DNA from 2 places in the Paenibacillus sp. W2I17 genome. Region 2 is predicted to be linked to the other one. Evidence: a T-box and tRNA genes for the amino acid it is inferred to sense, from the RefSeq annotation. Region 2 holds a T-box; the other holds one or more tRNA genes.
The links. The T-box of region 2 lies ahead of leuS (leucine--tRNA ligase). A T-box ahead of a tRNA ligase gene usually reads a tRNA of that ligase, here a tRNA-Leu.
Positions count from the first base shown of each region.

Region 1: it has a tRNA-Leu gene. The T-box ahead of leuS (leucine--tRNA ligase) is inferred to sense a tRNA for this amino acid. The anticodon was not compared.

Region 1 covers NZ_JAUSXM010000001.1:3,000,054-3,004,261, forward strand. The annotation lists gene QF041_RS13375 (HAD family hydrolase) at 1-38, opposite strand, end outside; gene QF041_RS13380 (HAD family hydrolase) at 177-575, opposite strand; cyclic di-AMP (ydaO/yuaA leader) riboswitch at 691-865, opposite strand; gene QF041_RS13385 (glutathione peroxidase) at 1,238-1,717, shown strand; tRNA gene QF041_RS13390 (tRNA-Leu) at 1,866-1,948, opposite strand; gene QF041_RS13395 (urease accessory protein UreF) at 2,365-3,066, shown strand; gene QF041_RS13400 (hypothetical protein) at 3,333-3,536, shown strand; gene QF041_RS13405 (hypothetical protein) at 3,564-3,944, shown strand; gene QF041_RS13410 (hypothetical protein) at 3,989-4,201, shown strand.
Region 2 covers NZ_JAUSXM010000001.1:6,641,124-6,645,331, reverse strand. The annotation lists gene leuS (leucine--tRNA ligase) at 1-2,353, opposite strand, end outside; T-box leader at 2,432-2,701, opposite strand; gene QF041_RS29520 (phosphotransferase family protein) at 2,814-3,770, opposite strand; gene QF041_RS29515 (class I SAM-dependent DNA methyltransferase) at 3,993-4,208, opposite strand, start outside.

The DNA of each region.
Region 1 (4,208 bases), 3.6 Mb from region 2:
TCAAAAAACAACCATTTCAATCCACCTACATCCGGCACGCCAATTCCTCCTTGAACAACCTCTAAAACCATAAAAAAGAAGACTCACCATCTTGCATGAGTCTCCTCAAACTTCCGTTTATCGATACATTCAATTATAACAGGCACCTTACACCTGAGCAATCACAAGCTATGGCATTAACCATTGAGGAGAAAGCCAACTTCCCCATTAAGCGAATATACAATCCGGTCTGCGCCCATGCCCCGATAGATGCCCTTAGGATGACTCTGCTCCGTAATCACGCACAGGGATTTCGATGTCCATGAACGGCAGATCTGTAAATAACGACAGGTCAGATTCAGGCTGTTCTCGAAAATAAACACGTTGCCTACGCTGCCCTGCGGCAAAAACCATTTTTGAGCTGCAGCCGTGTTCATGCGAATGACATGTTCTACTCCGATTCTACGGAGTCTGCGCTCTTCCCCTGCACTGTTGGTTAGAACGGCAAACGGCATTTTTTTGTACATCAGCAATTTAATAAATTTGCGTCCTGCTTCATTTGGAGCAGTCACTAAGATCATCTCAGTATCCATCATTCGTTCCTCCCTTGGCGTGAAAAGACAACAAAAAAGAAGCGTGGGGGACCAAGGCCTCCCGAACGCTTCTTAAATAATCCATGGCGAAAACACCATGAACCAGCGTACGGCTTGTTGCCTCTCCCTTTAACGCTTACGAGGTTAGCTGACGGATTCGGGCGCGAGAGTCGCCCTATTTCCGGCTGTCACCGGAAAATTCACCCCATGAATGCCACTGTCCTGGACAGCGCATTCCGTTGGTTCCCCCGTTTTCCACTCATCAATGAATGGAAACTCAGCGATTAAAACATCGTTCGTATATCTTAAGGATAAGATCGAGCGATATTATCGTTTGTTTCGTTTTTCAGGTACAATTTAGTTTAAATTGAAATTACGTTATGAATCATACACCCGTGCCATGTCGGTGTAAAGTCCGCGCAGATCACCGAATCGGCAGATTTTTGCCAATTCCTATCCATAATAACGCTTACAACAAAGTTATACTCTATCTATCTCTTCAAGGCTATCTAATTCTCACTCTGGCGTAAATCACTTCGCAATTCATTCACGTATTCTGCACAACTTGCCTGTTTTGATGCTTTTAACACCATATTAGTTTTGCAATATTTAATTGCAACCAATATAATAGAAGATATAAGAGTAAATAAATGGAGGCGATTTAGATGACAGTCTACGATTACAAAGTGAATACACTTCGCGGTCAAGAAGTTGAAATGTCCGACTACCGTGACAAAGTGCTCCTGATTGTGAATACGGCAAGCTCATGTGGCCTTACCCCTCAATTCAAAGGTCTACAAGAACTGCAAGACAAGTTTCAAGATGCTCCATTTGAAGTTCTTGGTTTCCCAAGCAACCAGTTTGCACAGGAAAAAGGATCTTCCGACGATATTGCCGAGTTCTGTCAGATGAATTATGGCGTGAGTTTCCCCATGTTTGAGAAAATTGATGTGAACGGCTCAAGCGCTCACCCTCTTTTCCAACACCTTAGCACAGAAGCTCCTGGCCTGCTCGGCTCCAAAGCAATCAAATGGAATTTCACCAAATTCCTCGTGGATCAGAACGGACAGGTCATTAAACGTTATGCTCCCAAAACAACACCGGACAAGATTGAAGAAGATATCAAGAATTTGCTGCAAAAATAATACACAGGCCACCCGTAGCCGGAAGGTAGAGCACCATTGCCCCGGTAATGGATGGCCTTTTTTTCTCAACTTTGATGTCATACTGTTCGAAAAAGACAAAAAAGAAGCTTTCCATTAATGGAAAGCTTCTTTTTAATCGTTCATATGATGCGGTCGAGAGGACTCGAACCTCCACGGGCATACGCCCACTACCCCCTCAAGATAGCGTGTCTGCCATTCCACCACGACCGCATGTCGTAAATAATCGGCAACAGAATTGATTATACCGGGTTCAGAACTAAAAGTAAAGTGCTTTTTAATACTTCTTTTTCAGCTAGGCATTTTCATCAAAAATCGCATAATCTCGTCATCTTTACCCATGAACTGCATATCATTAGATTTGATCCCCTCTTTTCCGGCTTGAGCTGATCTTATTGATTCATTTATATATAGTCCTTCCTTTACCTATTCATTCATATGACATTACACGTTATTTAAAATAACACAATAATTTAGATTTAGATTCTATTCATTAAATTTCACTGATACTATTGACAAAAAGCGGACATTTATGGGATGATAACTATCATATAATTCGGATTCTCAAACAAAAAGGAATATAAACGTCACTTTAATTGACATTTAACGAACACAGGAGGCGAATGATTGTGAACCGTGGGAATAAGCTGCTCGATTATGTCAAACTGCTTGATTCCTCTATTCAGGTTGGAGGGTTCACCCATTCCTTCGGCATGGATATCCATATCAGGGAGGGTACCATTCGTAATGCTGAAGATCTCGAATCATTCATGCGTTGTCAGTTGCATCCGAGCATCGTTCGTCTTGAAGGTATGGCCATCAAAGGTATCTATACCGCAGCAGATCACAAGGATACATGGCGGATAGCTCTGATCGACAAGCTCGTCCATGTTCAGCGAACCCCTGGAGATCTCAGAGAACAAGCTGCCACCATGGGTAAACGATTGATCAGACTCGCACGCGCTCTGCACCCCTGGATTGAATTCAGCCAGCTCGAACAGATCTTTGCCAAATATGATTCGGTTGGCTGCCTCTCCACTGTTCACGCCTGGATTAACCACCACCTCGACATCCCGGTCGAAGAGGCGGTCCTTGGTTACCTGCATTCAGCCATGAATGCCTGCATAACCGAAGCCTCCAAAGTCATTCCCCTGAACAACGATACAACCAAGGATCTGATGGTCCGCCTGGCCACAGATCTGGAGAATGAATGGAAGACCGTCAGCGCCTCGGCTGCGGATGGACTGGCACAGCCAACCTCGATGTCCATGAAATCGTTTTTCCCCAGTTTCCATATGCTCGGAGCTGGGCTTCATGCCTACAGGGCCTAATCCTCTTCCTCCTCATACCTGCTCCCCTTCATTCAAACAAACTAAAAAACACGCGGCAACCTCCTTGCCGACGTGTTTTTTGTCATTTTATTTGTTTTATTTACGTATTTACGCCATTTATAATCACAAAATACACTTTTTTCCGTCTTTTTTAATTGTTAGATGACGAATTTACGTATATAATGAAACATACAGCTCGCATTTCTATATATTCTACATGAAGAAAGGGCGGCTGAATACTACATTCTAACCAGGGGTGAACCCTTTTGAACAAGAAAAAACCAGTTACTCCGTTCGGATGGGCCATCAAACGACGGCTAACCGAACTTCAAGTGGACCAGAAGACCTTTTGTGAACAGCATGGCATCCCACCCTATCGTTTATCCAATCTTATTCACGGCACACGCAAAGCAACCCGATTCAGGCACCTGGTCGCTGATATTTTGGATATTCCAGATGAACTGAGATAAGATTTCTGCCAAAGGAGGATCTCATCCATGAGACATGTTACATCCGATCTGGAGAGGCTGTCGTTCCAGTCCATACGTCACCAGCTCATCATCGTTGATGACAATTGGATTATCCAAAGTTGTAACCGTGCCTGGCAACAGGGACTTGGTCAATGCTCACCAAACCCGGATATACACAGTAGTCATAGACACTACCTGCACCTGACGGAAGCCTGGGCAAAACGAAGCAAGAACCCTAACACGGCACTTGTCGCACAGAATTTGAAAGAACGCGGAATACCCTTTAAACGAAATCATACATATGACATCTGCGTGTATACTGTATACAACGAAAAGAGGTGGTTTCGTGTAGAACTCACCCCTCTATCTTATTCAAATTCAATTCTGGTGATACCGATCTCGCTTTAATTTCACACATGGATATTACCGAACAAAGAAAGACAGAACACCAATTGAAGAAAGCATTGTCTGAAGTGCGCACATTGCGCGGACTGCTGCCTATTTGCGCCGTCTGCAAACAAATCAAGGACGAAGAGGAACACTGGAACTCCGTTGAGAGTTATCTGGAGAAGCATACCCACGCCGAATTCACCCATGACATCTGTCCGGAATGCATCCGGCGGTTATATCCGAAATACTCGAATATCCTGGACAAGCGTTCCTGAAACCTTT
Region 2 (4,208 bases):
CCATCGTAAAGTCCTGCATACCCTGTGCATCCAGATCCTTCGCGATTGTAGCACGAGTTACGATTTTACCGTTTACCTGAACAACGATTTCTACTTCCGCATCCACTGTCATGGACTCATCATATTCAGGCCAAGCCACGTAAGAGATTCCACCTTCATGACCCAAACGGCTCCACAGTTCCTCTGCCATATGCGGTGCCAGTGGTGACAACAGCTGTACAAAGTTCTCCATCGCTTCACGAGGCAGTGTATCGGCTTTGTATGCATCGTTGATGAAAATCATCAGCTGGCTGATGGATGTGTTGAAGCGCAGATGTTCCAGATCTTCCGTAACTTTTTTGATCGTTTTGTGAGCAGTCCGTTTGAACTCATCCGTTCCACCGTCCACCGTAATCTTGTCATTGATGGCTCCTGTGTCTTCGTTAATGAAGAGACGCCATACACGTGACAGGAAGCGGTGCATGCCTTCAACCCCGTTTGCATTCCACGGTTTTGTCGCTTCCAATGGTCCCATGAACATCTCGTACAGACGCAATGTATCTGCACCGAATTCATTCACGATTTCATCCGGGTTAATGACATTACCACGGGATTTACTCATTTTCTCATTATTGGTACCCAGGATCATACCTTGGTTCACCAGTTTGTGGAAAGGTTCTTTGGTCTCCACAACACCCAGATCATACAGCACTTTGTGCCAGAAACGAGCGTACAGCAAGTGAAGCACCGCGTGCTCTGCTCCGCCAATGTACAGATCAACTGGCAGCCACTGCTGCTGTTTCTCCTTGGAGATCAGTTCCTTGTCATTGCGCGGATCGATAAAGCGCAGGTAATACCAGCAGCTGCCCGCCCATTGTGGCATGGTGTTGGTCTCACGACGTGCCTTCATTCCCGTTTCCGGATCTACCGTATTCACCCACTCCGTAACATTCGCCAGTGGTGATTCTCCTGTACCCGAAGGTTTGATCTGGTCGATATCAGGCAGCAGCAGTGGAAGTTGATCCTCCGGTACGGTCTTCATTGTTCCGTCTTCCAGATGCAGAATCGGGATTGGCTCACCCCAGTAACGCTGACGGCTGAACAGCCAATCGCGCAGACGATAGGTTACTTTCCCTTGTCCTTTACCGTTCTCTTCCAGCCATGCAATCATCTTGGCAACCGCTTCTTCATTGTTCAGTCCGTTCAAGAAATCGGAATTCACATGCGCGCCATCACCGGAATAAGCCTCTTGTGTAACGTCTCCACCTTGAATAACCTCGATGATATCCAGACCGAACTGCTTCGCAAATTCCCAGTCACGTGCATCATGACCCGGAACTGCCATAACCGCACCTGTACCGTAACCTGCAAGAACGTAATCAGCAATCCAGATCGGCAGTTTTGCACCATTAACAGGGTTGATTGCATAAGCGCCAGTGAATACACCTGTTTTGTCTTTGGCCAAATCTGTACGTTCCAGATCACTTTTACGAGAAGCCTGCTCCTGATAAGCCTGAATCGCTTCACGTTGGTCATCGGTTGTAATTGCTTCTACCAATTCATGTTCTGGAGCAAGTACTGCAAAGCTCGCACCGAACAATGTGTCCGCACGGGTGGTGAACACCTTGATGACTTCCTCGCGACCCTCAATGGCAAATACAACTTCCGCACCGGTCGATTTACCGATCCAGTTGCGCTGCATATCCTTGATGCTTTCAGACCAATCCAGCTCTTCCAGGTCTTCCAACAGACGCTCTGCATACTCGGTAATTCTCAGGACCCACTGACGCATCGGTTTGCGTACAACCGGATGTCCTCCACGTTCACTCTTACCATCAATAACCTCTTCATTAGCCAGTACCGTTCCAAGTGCTTCGCACCAGTTAACTGCAACTTCATCCACATAAGCGAGGCCCTTATTGTACAACTGGATAAAGATCCATTGTGTCCATTTATAGTACTCAGGGTCCGTTGTGCTGATCTCACGCTCCCAGTCATAGGAGAAACCAAGTGATTTGATCTGGCGACGGAAATTGTCAATATTACGGAATGTAATATCTCGTGGATGTTCACCTGTATCCAGTGCATGCTGCTCAGCAGGCAGACCGAAAGCGTCCCAACCCATTGGGTGCAATACATTGTAACCGCGCATACGTTTGTATCGGGAAACGATATCTGTTGCCGTATATCCTTCCGGATGTCCTACGTGCAGACCTGAACCGGATGGATAAGGGAACATATCCAGTGCATAAAATTTCGGTTTAGCAGGGTCCTCACCCGTTTTAAACGTTTTATTTGCATCCCAGTATTGCTGCCAACTTTTTTCCATGACTTGTGGCTGATAGCCGTGTTTCGGCTGGTTATTCTCACTCATCTATTGTTCCTCCTTCAGGTTATTCGCTTTAGCTTTAATTGCAACAAAAAAACCTCAGCATCCCGTAGCGTTTGCAGCGCTAGGGACGAGAGGTTGAATTCCCGTGGTACCACCCTAGTTAGCGGACGAACGTGCTTCGTCATCCACTCCCTTTGGACCTGTAACGGCGGTTAACCGATGCGGATTTCCATTCCTGAACCCAAGCTTTATACAAGCAGGTTAAACAGAATGGTGTAATCACCGCATTTCTCCAAGGCGAGTTCGCAAATCACTGTCAACCGGCTTGCACCAACCGCCGGCTCTCTGTTATGTACAGGAATTACTACTGATCCTTATCATCGAAATATGTATACAATATCGGGACCATTATATAAAAAAGCAAGCCCAAAGTCAATATTACACGTTATAATCACCCTTTTAAGTCACACGGTTCGTACCGTTCAATAATACTCGTTGCTGTTCAGGATAAACGAAAACGCTCGATGCCTTCCTCCAGATTATGAATGGTCCAATTCACATGTTCCTGATTATCATATTGACGATAAGCGCACTCAATACGCAGCACCAGATCAAAGTACAAGTCATAGAGACTTCTTCTTTTCAATTCACTTTCAGTTGTAATCGCATGCCCATACCCTTTCACAAAACCAGGCGTATAGTTAAAATGACTGAAATAATGCTCCATCAGAGGATCTGCCCACAGAGAACGTTCAAAATCAATAATGGCTGTAATGCGACCTTTGTCTACTAAAACATTGCCATCCCACAGATCCCAACTCACAAGCACAGGTTCTTTGACATCGTCCAGTACATTCGATTTTTCTCCAATCAAACGTCTCAATTCAGGGTAATCGATCGTAAATGTAACCCCGGCTTCTTCACCATCGGTAAGAATGTCATCCATCAGATTCATAAATGCTTCTTTCCATGTGGAATATCGCTGTTTTTCCTCAGAGAAATACCCAAACTTCTCGCCCTTGATTTCATTAATTCGACGATTGTACCGACCGAGCAGGTGTTCAATGGCCTCCTGTTCTTCCGCAGAATATTGATCCTTGACCTGATTATAGGGTGTTCCAGACATGTACTCCATGATAAAATAACGTGCTGAAGCCATAGTTAACGAATCATCATAAGCCAACACTTGGGGTACGGGAACATCCTGTAGCTCCGTAATGAGGCGCAGTGCCTCAACCTCAGCAATCATGAGATCCTGCTCACAGCGCATCAGATTTGTCGAAGCCGACGGTGCAATTTTGAGTACCACTCGCTGTGCGTCACTCAGTGTAATGAGATATGCATGATTGGCCCAGCCATCCACCATTTCCTTGTAGTCCTGTATACTTGCAGAGAAATGCTGCTCTATTATGGCATTCAACTGTTCTGACGTAAGTCTTGTTTTATATGTACTTTCCATTTCTACACCTCACCTCGACTATTGATTTCCTTAGAAAACGCTTTCTATCCGACTATTATGGCCTCCTTTACTTTAACTGGCAATACTTTTTGTCACGCTCGTAAGTCTTTCCTAGCATTCCTTTATCCTATTTAAGACTATTGCTATTCATTCTCCATGGAAAATCAAACAAAAAAACTGTCCTTATGCACGATACATAAGGACAGTTGTCATCTTTCCTTCTTACTTCACAGCCACGTAGAACAAGCGCTGTGCGCTGTCTCCAGCTTCTTTCCATTCAAAATCCGCATATACCTTCACGTCTCTAAAACCTGCCTTGGATAACTCCAGCTTCATCCAGTCCGGATTATATGCACGCTGGACATGAACTTCTTCAAACCGCTGATACATATCCTTGTTACCATTATCCACACGCGAAAAAATACTGAGATGATGTTC